DNA from 2 places in the Lysinibacillus sp. G4S2 genome. Region 2 is predicted to be linked to the other one. Evidence: a T-box and tRNA genes for the amino acid it is inferred to sense, from the RefSeq annotation. Region 2 holds a T-box; the other holds one or more tRNA genes.
What was found. The T-box of region 2 lies ahead of leuS (leucine--tRNA ligase). A T-box ahead of a tRNA ligase gene usually reads a tRNA of that ligase, here a tRNA-Leu.
Positions count from the first base shown of each region.

Region 1 (6,861 bases), 440 kb from region 2:
CCCTTGATCTTAGTTGCCATCATTTAGTTGGGCACTCTAAGGTGACTGCCGGTGACAAACCGGAGGAAGGTGGGGATGACGTCAAATCATCATGCCCCTTATGACCTGGGCTACACACGTGCTACAATGGACGATACAAACGGTTGCCAACTCGCGAGAGGGAGCTAATCCGATAAAGTCGTTCTCAGTTCGGATTGTAGGCTGCAACTCGCCTACATGAAGCCGGAATCGCTAGTAATCGCGGATCAGCATGCCGCGGTGAATACGTTCCCGGGCCTTGTACACACCGCCCGTCACACCACGAGAGTTTGTAACACCCGAAGTCGGTGGGGTAACCTTTTGGAGCCAGCCGCCGAAGGTGGGATAGATGATTGGGGTGAAGTCGTAACAAGGTAGCCGTATCGGAAGGTGCGGCTGGATCACCTCCTTTCTAAGGATATTTTCGGAATACAAACCTAGGGTTTGTAAGATTACGTTTTGCGTTCAGTTTTGAAGGTTCATTCTTACGAATGAAACACTTCAAAACTTGTTCTTTGAAAACTGGATAAAACGACATTGAAATTGTAACAAACACATTAATTTTTTAAGTTTTTTTATAGGCTTAATAACTTGGTTAAGTTATTAAGGGCGCACGGCGAATGCCTTGGCACTAGGAGCCGAAGAAGGACGGCACTAACACCGATATGCTTCGGGGAGCTGTAAGTGAGCTTTGATCCGGAGATTTCCGAATGGGGGAACCCACTACGTTTAATCGCGTAGTATCTTGACGTGAATTCATAGCGTCTTGAAGGCAGACCCAGGGAACTGAAACATCTAAGTACCTGGAGGAAGAGAAAGAAAAATCGATTCCCTGAGTAGCGGCGAGCGAAACGGGAAGAGCCCAAACCAAGAGGCTTGCCTCTTGGGGTTGTAGGACACTCTATACGGAGTTACAAAAGAGCGAGTTAGATGAAGCGACTTGGAAAGGTCCGCCAGAGCAGGTAAAAGCCCTGTAGTCGAAAGTTCGTTCTCTCCTGAGTGGATCCTGAGTACGGCGGAACACGTGAAATTCCGTCGGAATCCGGGAGGACCATCTCCCAAGGCTAAATACTACCTAGTGACCGATAGTGAACCAGTACCGTGAGGGAAAGGTGAAAAGCACCCCGGAAGGGGAGTGAAAGAGATCCTGAAACCGTGTGCCTACAAGTAGTTAGAGCCCGTTAATGGGTGATAGCGTGCCTTTTGTAGAATGAACCGGCGAGTTACGATTACGTGCGAGGTTAAGCTTTAGAAGGCGGAGCCGCAGCGAAAGCGAGTCTGAATAGGGCGAATTAGTACGTGGTCGTAGACCCGAAACCAGGTGATCTACCCATGTCCAGGGTGAAGGTGAGGTAACACTTACTGGAGGCCCGAACCCACGCACGTTGAAAAGTGCGGGGATGAGGTGTGGGTAGCGGAGAAATTCCAATCGAACTTGGAGATAGCTGGTTCTCTCCGAAATAGCTTTAGGGCTAGCCTCGTGATGAGAATACTGGAGGTAGAGCACTGTTTGGACTAGGGGGCCATCCCGGTTTACCGAATTCAGACAAACTCCGAATGCCAGATATTTATACACGGGAGTCAGACTGCGAGTGATAAGATCCGTAGTCAAAAGGGAAACAGCCCAGACCACCAGCTAAGGTCCCAAAGTAATCGTTAAGTGGAAAAGGATGTGGCGTTGCACAGACAACCAGGATGTTGGCTTAGAAGCAGCCATCATTTAAAGAGTGCGTAATAGCTCACTGGTCGAGTGACGCTGCGCCGAAAATGTATCGGGGCTAAACGATTCACCGAAGCTGTGGATTGACATCTATGATGTCAGTGGTAGGAGAGCGTTCTAAGTGCGTTGAAGTCAGATCGGAAGGACTGGTGGAGCGCTTAGAAGTGAGAATGCCGGTATGAGTAGCGAAAGACGGGTGAGAATCCCGTCCACCGTATGACTAAGGTTTCCTGAGGAAGGCTCGTCCGCTCAGGGTTAGTCGGGACCTAAGCCGAGGCCGATAGGCGTAGGCGATGGACAACAGGTTGATATTCCTGTACCACCTCCTCACCGTTTGAGAAATGGGGGGACGCAGTAGGATAGGGTAAGCGCGCCGTTGGTTGTGCGCGTCCAAGCAGTAAGGCGTGTGTGTAGGCAAATCCGCACACTGTAACGTTGAGCTGTGATGGCGAGTCCGTATGGACGAAGTTCCTGATTTCACACTGCCAAGAAAAGCCTCTATCGAGGTGAGAGGTGCCCGTACCGCAAACCGACACAGGTAGTCGAGGAGAGAATCCTAAGGTGTGCGAGAGAACTCTCGTTAAGGAACTCGGCAAAATGACCCCGTAACTTCGGGAGAAGGGGTGCTCTTGAGCGTGCAAGCGCATGAGAGCCGCAGTGAATAGGCCCAGGCGACTGTTTAGCAAAAACACAGGTCTCTGCAAAACCGTAAGGTGACGTATAGGGGCTGACGCCTGCCCGGTGCTGGAAGGTTAAGAGGAGTGGTTAGCGCAAGCGAAGCTGCGAATTGAAGCCCCAGTAAACGGCGGCCGTAACTATAACGGTCCTAAGGTAGCGAAATTCCTTGTCGGGTAAGTTCCGACCCGCACGAAAGGCGTAACGATCTGGGCACTGTCTCAACGAGAGACTCGGTGAAATTATAGTACCTGTGAAGATGCAGGTTACCCGCGACAGGACGGAAAGACCCCGTGGAGCTTTACTGTAGCCTGATATTGAATTTTGGTACAACTTGTACAGGATAGGTAGGAGCCAGAGATCTCGGAGCGCCAGCTTCGAAGGAGGCGTCGGTGGGATACTACCCTGGTTGTATTGAAATTCTAACCCATGCCCCTTAGCGGGGTAGGAGACAGTGTCAGGCGGACAGTTTGACTGGGGCGGTCGCCTCCTAAAAGGTAACGGAGGCGCCCAAAGGTTCCCTCAGAATGGTTGGAAATCATTCGTAGAGTGTAAAGGCACAAGGGAGCTTGACTGCGAGACCTACAAGTCGAGCAGGGTCGAAAGACGGGCTTAGTGATCCGGTGGTTCCGCATGGAAGGGCCATCGCTCAACGGATAAAAGCTACCCCGGGGATAACAGGCTTATCTCCCCCAAGAGTCCACATCGACGGGGAGGTTTGGCACCTCGATGTCGGCTCATCGCATCCTGGGGCTGTAGTCGGTCCCAAGGGTTGGGCTGTTCGCCCATTAAAGCGGTACGCGAGCTGGGTTCAGAACGTCGTGAGACAGTTCGGTCCCTATCCGTCGTGGGCGTAGGAAATTTGAGAGGAGCTGTCCTTAGTACGAGAGGACCGGGATGGACACACCGCTGGTGTACCAGTTGTCTTGCCAAAGGCATCGCTGGGTAGCTATGTGTGGACGGGATAAGTGCTGAAAGCATCTAAGCATGAAGCCCCCCTCAAGATGAGATTTCCCATTACGCAAGTAAGTAAGATCCCTCAAAGACGATGAGGTAGATAGGTTCGAGGTGGAAGTGTGGTGACACATGGAGCTGACGAATACTAATCGATCGAGGACTTAACCACAATGTTTGAAACATTCAATGCACCGTTTATCCAGTTTTGAAAGAATAAAAACTATTAAAAATATGCTTGTAATTTTAATAAGATATGTTATAATAAGTATTGTCTTTTAAAATAGTCTAGTGATGATGGCAAAGAGGTCACACCCGTTCCCATACCGAACACGGAAGTTAAGCTCTTTAGCGCCGATGGTAGTTGGGGGCTTCCCCCTGTGAGAGTAGGACGTCGCTAGGCTATATGATAAAATTATTCCGAAGTAGCTCAGTTGGTAGTAGCACCTGACTGTTAATCAGGTTGTCGCAGGTTCGAGTCCTGCCTTCGGAGCCATTCTTGGAGAGTTGTCCGAGTGGCCGAAGGAGCACGATTGGAAATCGTGTAGGCGGTTAACACTGTCTCAAGGGTTCAAATCCCTTACTCTCCGCCAGCACTTTAAGGATTTTTTATTCCAAACGAAGGCCCCTTGGTCAAGTGGTTAAGACACCGCCCTTTCACGGCGGTAACACGGGTTCGAATCCCGTAGGGGTCACCATTTAATACCCAGATGGAGGATTAGCTCAGCTGGGAGAGCATCTGCCTTACAAGCAGAGGGTCGGCGGTTCGAGCCCGTCATCCTCCACCATTATTTAAATAAATCACCTTATTATCGCGGGGTGGAGCAGTGGTAGCTCGTCGGGCTCATAACCCGAAGGTCGTTGGTTCAAATCCGGCCCCCGCAACCAAAATGGTCCCGTGGTGTAGCGGTTAACATGCCTGCCTGTCACGCAGGAGATCGCCGGTTCGATCCCGGTCGGGACCGCCATTTTTTAAAAAATATGGGTCAGTAGCTCAGTTGGTAGAGCATTAGATTGAAGCTCTAAGTGTCGGCGGTTCGATTCCGTCCTGACCCACCATATTTTTTTGCCGGTGTAGCTCAGTTGGTAGAGCAACTGACTTGTAATCAGTAGGTCGTGGGTTCGACTCCTATCGCCGGCACCATGACTTTTCCGGAGGGGTAGCGAAGTGGCTAAACGCGGCGGACTGTAAATCCGCTCCTTAGGGTTCGGCGGTTCGAATCCGTCCCCCTCCACCAGTTTTTTATTCATAGGGGCATAGTTTAACGGTAGAATAGAGGTCTCCAAAACCTTTGATGTGGGTTCGATTCCTACTGCCCCTGCCAATTAATTAATTTCATGGCGGTTGTGGCGAAGTGGTTAACGCACCTGATTGTGGTTCAGGCATTCGTGGGTTCGATTCCCATCAGTCGCCCCATTTAATTTAAAATAATAAAATATAATAATATGGCGGTTGTGGCGAAGTGGTTAACGCACCTGATTGTGGTTCAGGCATTCGTGGGTTCGATTCCCATCAGTCGCCCCATTTATATATATTTAACTTTTGGGGTATAGCCAAGCGGTAAGGCAACGGATTTTGATTCCGTCACGCCCTGGTTCGAATCCAGGTACCCCAGCCATTTTTTTGCGGAAGTAGTTCAGTGGTAGAACACCACCTTGCCAAGGTGGGGGTCGCGAGTTCGAACCTCGTCTTCCGCTCCAAATATTAAGGCGGCATAGCCAAGTGGTAAGGCACAGGTCTGCAACACCTTTATCACCGGTTCAAATCCGGTTGCCGCCTCCATAATTTCTTACTTAATCGGTTTATCCGATTTTTTTTATCTCCATTGTGCCGGTGTGGCGGAATTGGCAGACGCGCACGACTCAAAATCGTGTTCCTTTGGAGTGTCGGTTCGACCCCGACCACCGGTATCAAAAACAACCCCGAGATGTTGATTTCTCGGGGTTTTCTTTTTCTATGTGCCAAATTTGTGCCAAATCTTTATTAACTTTACTCTTCATCTGTAACAGGTGTCGATTTGAAGTAATGTTGTATTGTTTATAAGAAAGTCATACCTTTGATAAAAATGGTCAACCGGAATTAAAAATTTCGGTTTTTTTTTATTTAATAAAAGAACCTTTAATAAAAGAACCTTTAATAAAAGAATTAGTTTAGTGGAAGAAAAGTACGTATTTTATTTATCTAGAAGTGCGGATTTATTTTCAACTAAAAAACACTATGTAAAAGAGTAGTACATTAGTAAAATAAAATATAAAAAGGTTTATTTAAAATGATGCTTCACATTTAGGAGGAAAAGATGAAACTTAATAATTTGTATAATTTTAAAAATGCAGTTAAGCATTATCTTGATGTTGATGCGCTTAAAATGCCAGAAGATATATCTTCATTCAATATTAGCAATTTGAGCTGGGTTGATCCTTTTAATTTTAGAGTTAGAAAACAAGAAGATAAGTATCGCACCCTGAAGATGCCAAATATATTAAATTTTGTAGCAGCTTATGAACATTTTAAGGATTTATCAAATTTCGATACAATTCAAAATTTAGATCCTTTACATAAACGCTTATCTGCAAACATTGAGACTGGGGATTTTGTATCAGGAGAATATGATAAACAATTAGAAGAAGATTTTAACAGACTATGTGTATATGACCAGCTGCTTAAGATGGATATAAAGGAATACTACGGAAGGGTATATACGCATTTAATTGACTTTGAAACACATCAAGAACGATTCCTATCTAATATGAATAGAGGAAATACAAATGGATTAATAGTGGGAAATTACTTGTCATTATATTTCGCAGAAAGTAACCTGAAGAATATCAGCAATGACATTAAAGAAGAAATTAGAAGATCAGGGATTGACTGTGAGTTCTCTTATTTCTCTGATGATTTTTACTTTTTCTGTAATAGAGGGGATGATGATGTAGTAACAAGAATCTTTGATGAGGTTTTAGAGAAGTATGAATTAGAAAGAAATGATAATAAAAAAGAAGTTTGGACATATGAATCTTTTAATAATTACAACTTAGTTGCAAGGTATTGGAAAAAATTAATTGCCCATTGTAATGTTAGATACGACATGGAAAGAGATGATAACAAGCTATATTTTATAAACCAACTTGTTTATAGAGTGTCAAAATTGGAAGATGATAAACTTAAAAAAGTCTTTATAAATAATTTCTTTAAAACAAAATATTTTAGAGAGTTAGACCTTGAAAATTATCAAGTTAAGGATTATGATTACCACCAATTATGTTATCTTCTTAAGTTATCTCCTGAAACTATGTTGTATACGATGGATAAATTTAATGATATGAGTAATTTTGATAACAATAAATTGCGTAAATTTTTCCAAGTTAGGTATAGAGAAGCCCTTAAAACAACGTTTAATGAAGAGCAATTATATTTTTATTACGCAATAAAAATATTTAATTTTATGGATATATTGATAGAAAATAAAACTCTCGTGCTCGAAACAAAAAATCAA
Region 1 covers NZ_JAUCFJ010000002.1:4,661,580-4,668,440, reverse strand. The annotation lists rRNA gene QUF91_RS23915 (16S ribosomal RNA) at 1-430, shown strand, start outside; rRNA gene QUF91_RS23910 (23S ribosomal RNA) at 612-3,539, shown strand; rRNA gene rrf (5S ribosomal RNA) at 3,655-3,770, shown strand; tRNA gene QUF91_RS23900 (tRNA-Asn) at 3,787-3,863, shown strand; tRNA gene QUF91_RS23895 (tRNA-Ser) at 3,869-3,960, shown strand; tRNA gene QUF91_RS23890 (tRNA-Glu) at 3,991-4,065, shown strand; tRNA gene QUF91_RS23885 (tRNA-Val) at 4,080-4,155, shown strand; tRNA gene QUF91_RS23880 (tRNA-Met) at 4,181-4,255, shown strand; tRNA gene QUF91_RS23875 (tRNA-Asp) at 4,260-4,335, shown strand; tRNA gene QUF91_RS23870 (tRNA-Phe) at 4,351-4,426, shown strand; tRNA gene QUF91_RS23865 (tRNA-Thr) at 4,436-4,511, shown strand; tRNA gene QUF91_RS23860 (tRNA-Tyr) at 4,522-4,605, shown strand; tRNA gene QUF91_RS23855 (tRNA-Trp) at 4,619-4,692, shown strand; tRNA gene QUF91_RS23850 (tRNA-His) at 4,709-4,784, shown strand; tRNA gene QUF91_RS23845 (tRNA-His) at 4,817-4,892, shown strand; tRNA gene QUF91_RS23840 (tRNA-Gln) at 4,912-4,986, shown strand; tRNA gene QUF91_RS23835 (tRNA-Gly) at 4,994-5,068, shown strand; tRNA gene QUF91_RS23830 (tRNA-Cys) at 5,077-5,150, shown strand; tRNA gene QUF91_RS23825 (tRNA-Leu) at 5,198-5,278, shown strand; gene QUF91_RS23820 (RNA-dependent RNA polymerase family protein) at 5,665-6,861, shown strand, end outside.
Region 1: it encodes a tRNA-Leu, which carries the amino acid that the T-box ahead of leuS (leucine--tRNA ligase) is inferred to sense. The anticodon was not compared.

Region 2 (6,861 bases):
TTATATTAAATAAAATTAAAGCTGCTGTTTGTAAACATTTAAAAATAAACGTTGTACGTTGATGGCTTCTATTTATATATTTCGGCTCCTTTGGAATGCTATACTTTTTTTGAATAGTTTTTTCTAATAGCCACCCTAAGAAGAGAGCAGTTATTATAAAAGTAAACATCTCACCAAAACTAATGTCTTTTTCTCTTTTTTGCATAAGAGCAATAAAAGCTGACGCAGCGTTGTCATCTTTCACTTTATAAAAGATATTTGTGTGTTGATCGATAAAACCTAATTGCCCATCATATAAGTACATTTTTAGCTGTACAACCTGCCCATTATCAAACTCCACCCATACATCGCTATATGAAAAATAATTATTATCCTTCTGCGATACGACTGACTTTTGAAGTGCATTGGCAAGGAGCTTTGTTTCCATACCTTCTTTATAACCTTTTTGTCCTAAATTCCAGCCAGTTCTTCCAGCCCTAAAGGTATCTTCCTTCCAATTTTGTGCAATGTTAAATTGTTTAATATCTTCATGTTGCACAAGTTCCACAATGGTAGCATGCTTAGCAGTATCTACTTGCTTCCATGGGCCAATTAAAATCAAAAAGAGTAAAGTCACGACTGTCCCAATAATAATCGTTGGATATTGCCACCTACTAGATTGCTTATTTTGCTGATTTACATTTTGCAAAATACGCTCCTGCAATTGTCGTGAGAAACGCGGGGCTTCTCCAAGCTCTTTATCCAGTTTATCCTTAAAAGACGTCATCTTCTAGCACCTCCCAATGATTCTTATCCAGTTTTTCCAGCAATATTTGTCTAGCTCTACGCAGTCTTGTTTTCACAGTATTTTCTGTACACATAAGAACCTCTGCTATCTCTCGAACCTTTAATTCTTGATAATAATAAAGAATGATTACTTCTCTATAGATAATCGGAAGCTCAAACAATGCCGTTGTCAAAATTCTTCGCTCATCCTTTTCAAGTACATCTTTTTCAGGCGTCCTTTTGCTAACTCCAATATGCAGTTTTTCAAATAAAATATGGCGCTTATTTTTCCAGCTTCGTAAATAGTCATGACTTTTATGTACTGTTATTTTTACTAAATATGTTTTTAGTGAGGATCGTTGTTCAAAGCGCTCCTGCTGACGATAATAGGCAAAAAATACATCCTGGACGATTTCCTCTGCAATAGCCCAGTCTTTAACATATAAATAAGCTACTCGAAGACAATATTCACCATGTTCATCCATAATTTTTGCTAAATGCTCATTCAAACAAACACCTCCCGTTTCCCATTCACACTATAGTCGTATCGAAATCTCAGTTGGTTTCAGTATAAAAGAAAAAAGTGCCCAAATTTCGGACACTTTTTTCATTATTATTATTTAACTACGATGTTAACAAGCTTACCTGGGATAACAATTATTTTCACTAAGTTTTTGCCTGCCATGTACTCTTGTACTTTGTCATCTGCAAGTGCTACTTTTTCGATTTCCTCTTTTGAAGCATCTTTTGCTACGACGATTTTGGCACGTACTTTGCCGGCAACCTGAACTGCGATTTCCACTTCATCATCAACAAGTTTAGACTCGTCATATGTTGGCCATTGCTCATATGAAAGTGTAGCATCATGACCTAATACCTGCCATAACTCTTCTGCAACGTGTGGAACCATTGGCGCTAACATCTTCACAAAGCCTTCTGCGTAAACTGTTGGAATAACATCCGCTTTGTAGCAATCGTTAATGAATACCATCATTTGTGAAATAGCTGTATTAAAGCGAATACCTTCATAATCCTCTGTCACTTTTTTCACAGTTTGATGGTATGATTTTTCAAGCGTTTTGTCATCAGAAGCTTGAATTTTCGCAGCAATTGTTCCATCTTCTTCATTGATAAATAGACGCCAAATACGATCTAAGAAGCGACGTGCTCCGTCCAAGCCATTTGTTGACCATGCAACAGATGCTTCAAGTGGACCCATAAACATTTCATATAGACGTAAAGTATCAGCACCGTGTGAAGAAATGATTTCATCAGGATTAACGACATTGCCTTTTGATTTAGACATTTTCTCATTACCTTCACCTAGAATCATCCCTTGGTTAAATAATTTATGGAATGGCTCTTTCGTGTGTACAACACCTAAATCGTATAGTACTTTATGCCAGAAGCGAGCGTATAGTAAGTGTAATACTGCATGCTCTGCCCCACCGATATAAATATCAACTGGTAACCAACGTTTTAGTAATTCAGGATCTGCGATTGCTTCTTTATTTGTTGGGTCAATATAACGAATGAAGTACCAGCTAGAACCTGCCCACTGTGGCATCGTATTCGTTTCACGACGACCTTTTTTGCCTGTTTCAGGATCAACAACATTTACCCATTCAGCAATGTTCGCTAACGGAGATTCACCCGTACCTGAAGGACGAATATTATCTGTTTTTGGTAGTACTAATGGTAATTCTGATTCTGGTACTGGCGTCGTTGTACCATCTTCCCAATGAATCATAGGAATTGGCTCACCCCAGTAACGTTGACGAGAGAATAACCAGTCGCGAAGACGATAAGAAATTTTCTTCTCACCTACTCCTTTTTCCTCAAGCCATTGAATTGCCTTAGCAATACCATCTTCTTTGTTTAAGCCATCAAGGAAGTCAGAGTTAATGTGCTTACCATCACCTGTGAAGGCTTCTTTGCTAATGTCTCCACCTTCAAGGACAGGAATAATTTCTAAACCAAATTCTGTCGCGAATTCATAGTCGCGCTCATCATGTGCTGGAACCGCCATAATAGCACCAGTACCGTATGATACTAAAACGTAGTCCGCAACCCAAATCGGCATTTTTTTGCCATTAATCGGATTAATTGCATAGGCACCTGTGAATACGCCTGTTTTTTCTTTCGCTAAATCTGTACGTTCTAAATCAGATTTCAATTTTACTTTATCTAAATAAGCTTCAACAACTTGTCGTTGTTCAGCAGTTGTAATTTGATCCACTAATTTATGCTCAGGTGCAATAACACAGTATGTAGCACCAAATAATGTATCAGGACGAGTTGTAAACACTGTGAAGTTTTCATCTGTGCCATCTATATTAAATGTTACTTCTGCACCTTCCGAACGACCAATCCAGTTACGTTGCATATCCTTAATAGACTCTGGCCAATCAACTTCCTCTAAGTCATCGATTAAACGATCAGCATAGGCAGTAATTTTAAGCATCCATTGCTTCATCGGACGACGTTCTACAGGGTGACCACCACGCTCTGACTTTCCATCAATAACTTCTTCGTTTGCAAGTACTGTTCCAAGTGCTGGACACCAGTTTACAGCTACTTCATCTACATAGGCTAAGCCTTTTTTATAAAGTTGGATAAAGATCCATTGTGTCCATTTATAATATTCTGGGTCTGTCGTGTTAATTTCACGATCCCAGTCATAGCTAAAGCCTAGCTCTTGAATTTGACGCTTAAATGTCGCAATATTTTTCGCTGTAAATTCTGCTGGGTCATTTCCTGTATCAAGTGCATATTGCTCTGCAGGTAAACCGAATGCATCCCAGCCCATAGGATGTAGGACGTTATAGCCTTGCATACGCTTGAAGCGTGAAAGGATGTCTGTCGCTGTGTAGCCCTCTGGATGTCCTACATGAAGACCAGCACCAGATGGGTATGGGAACATGTCTAACGCATAAAATTTTGGTTTTTCTGTTTCGTTTTCAGTTTTAAACGTTTTATTATCAGCCCAATATTGCTGCCACTTTTTTTCGATTTGTTGATGATTAAAACTCATTATTTTTCCTCCTTTGAATGTGTCATGCTCTTCAACTTAAGAATTGACAAAATATTTAAAAAATAAAAAAACTCGCCCCTTTCTTTGTTAGAAAGGGACGAGAGAATTCGTATCTCCCGCGGTACCACCCACATTAGTGATCACACTCGGCTTTAGCTTCCTTAACGCGGAAGGAACGGCACGAGCTGTTTCACTCGGGCAGACTCAGAAGGCGAGTTCAATTTGCTTTCCTACTAGCTCCCACCAACCGCTAGCTCTCTAAAAAGAAACACAAATTTACTATTCCTCATCATTGTCTTACATGTATTGCATTTATTCTAATGGAAAGTACTGAAAAGCACAAGACTTTGTTTACATACTAACCATTTTTGAACAAATTAAATCCCTATGAAGGTAACAATGTTCGAAATAAGTTGTATCCATAGTGCTCGCTTTATTTTAAACTACAAGAAAGCTCCGTAAAGATAACTCCTAGCGCATAAGCACCAGCATCCGGATAACCTAGGCTTCTTTCACCAACTGTTCCAGCGCGACCCATTCGAGCAACGATTTCCTTTGTATATTCCGCTCCTTTAACAGCAGCCTCTGCCCCTTTCTCAAAAGCTGTTTTAAAATCCGTACCAGCTGCAGCGCTTTCTGACCAGGAATTTACACAAGGTACAAGCGCATCTACAAGCGTTTTATCGCCTACCTCTGCCCCTCTTCCGAAAGAGCGCTCACCAACAGACTGAATACCTTTCAGCGTCGCTTGTAACATTTCAGCAAATTCTCCGACCGTTAATTCCATTTTCCCCTCTACTGCTTTACTAGCAGCTCGGAAAGCTCCGCCCCAAATTGGACCAGAAGCTCCTCCGCAATGTTCCATAATGATCATGGAACACGCATCAAGGAAAGTCCCCATAGTTAAATGTTCTTGATTTAGAATCGAGCTCCATCCTCGTTTTAATTGCTTAAATCCTTTAGCGACGCTCATTCCGAAATCGCCATCACCTGCATGAGTATCCAATTCGCAGAAAGGCACTTCGTTCTTAATAATAATTTCGCTCATTTTATCTACAAGATAAATCATATTATTTAAAGTGATTACCTCATTCTTGATGATCGCGTGTTCTTCCTCTGTTTCCGTCTCAAAGAAAACTTGATTCTCTTCTACGTAATCATTAATATCTACGTATTCTACACTCCCAACTGGTCCATCTACCTTAAATGCAGGTGTATTACATTCTTTCGATAGTAATGTTTTCAGCTCATCATCTAGTTTCATTACTGTTAGAGAAATCCCAGCCATTTCAATACTTGTCATGTAATTGCCGACAAACGTTCTATTGATTCGTATATTTCTTTTACTCAACTCTCTAGCAACTGCATTGTTAAACAGATAAAGTTCTTGAAGTGGTGTACCGCCAAATCCATTTACTAGAACAGCAATTTCAACCTCTTCATCTAGCCCTACATCTTTCATAAGGTCATTTGTCATACGTAAAGCTAATTCATCTGCAGTCATCATTTTTTCTCGTTTTCTTCCTGGCTCTCCATGAATACCGACACCATATTCCATCTCATCTTCACCCAATTTGAAAGTCGGTGATCCACTAGCTGGAACCGTACAAGAAGTTAGTGCTAGACCAATTGTTCGAACATTTGCCGCTGCTTTTTCCGCTACAGCTTTGACTTGCATCAAATCCATACCTTCTTCTGCTACCGCACCAGCAATTTTATGTACCAACACAACTCCCGCTACGCCGCGGCGTCCTACTGTATAAAGGCTATCTTCTACTGCTATATCATCATCTACGCGGACATACTCTACTTGAATGCCATCCTCTGTAGCTAAGTGAGCGCCATTTTTAAAATTCATAATATCTCCGCTGTAATTTTTAATAATGAGCAGTGTACCTTTTTTGCTGGCTGTTGCTTTAATTGCTTGATATACCTGTATTTGCGAAGGAGAAGCAAAGACGTCACCGCATACCGCAGCATCTAGCATTCCTTTTCCTACTAACCCCGCATGTGCCGGTTCATGTCCACTACCACCACCGCTAATTAAAGTTACCTTATTTTCATTCATTTCTTTTTTCTTAATTACTTTATATTTTTTTAACAACTCAAGTTCCGGATGAGCCATAACCATCCCATTACACATTTCCATAACGAGTGTTTCAGGTTAATTCATAATTTTTTTCATCTTAAATCCTCCCCTATAAGTTTTGTCACATACATTCTTCGAAGCCTACTCGTATCCATACTTCCATAATTATTCATAAGAGATTCCTGCTATGATACATCCCTTTCAAAATTACGCTATTTTCGAAAGCGTTTTCATAAATGGATAAAATGAACGAATTGTCTAAAGACCCCGATCTCATTTAAGGGTTGATGATAATGACCTCTCAGGCCGTTCATCTCCCACCTAAATCTTCGCCTTCGCTGAATTTCGAGGTGGGAGTTTTGGACCTGACGCTTCTTTTTCGGTACAGACAAATTATTACCCGTTAATGCGGGATAAAGGGTAAAACTTTAATCAGTGGGGATTCTTCATCCCCACTGATCATTAGTCTTCACCAATCAGGCACTTAGGAGCAGTTAAATTATTTACTGCCCCTTTATTGTGAGATAATTCCTGACATTCACGGAAGGCAAAATGCTTACACCCAATACATTTATTTGTATCTAAATAGCTTAAAGATTTAGTTATTGCTTCTCCCGTATGCGGATAGAAATTATTCTCACCAATTGCATCGTATAGACCATTGCGCTGCAGTGCTATTTTTAATTCATCTTGCACACCTGTAACTAAAATGGTGCCACCCTGTGCTTTGAAATTCCGGATGACATTACCAAAATTTGCCTCACCCGTTGAATCCAAAAATGGCACTTTACTCATACGTAGTATTAAAACTTTTTGTTGTTGATGAACAGAACTTATTATAGCCTGCTCAAAAGTTTGGGCTGCGCCAAAGAAAAGCGGACCCTCAATTGTATAAATACTAATTTGTGGACAATCACGCTTCTGATGAACAGCATGTGATTGCACCTTCCCATTCTCTTTCGTATGATCCGGT
Region 2 covers NZ_JAUCFJ010000002.1:4,218,900-4,225,760, forward strand. The annotation lists gene QUF91_RS21335 (DUF4181 domain-containing protein) at 1-766, opposite strand, end outside; gene QUF91_RS21340 (sigma-70 family RNA polymerase sigma factor) at 753-1,274, opposite strand; gene leuS (leucine--tRNA ligase) at 1,382-3,799, opposite strand; T-box leader at 3,890-4,101, opposite strand; partial or broken gene dhaK (dihydroxyacetone kinase subunit DhaK) at 4,233-5,984, opposite strand; gene QUF91_RS21355 (SulP family inorganic anion transporter) at 6,351-6,861, opposite strand, start outside.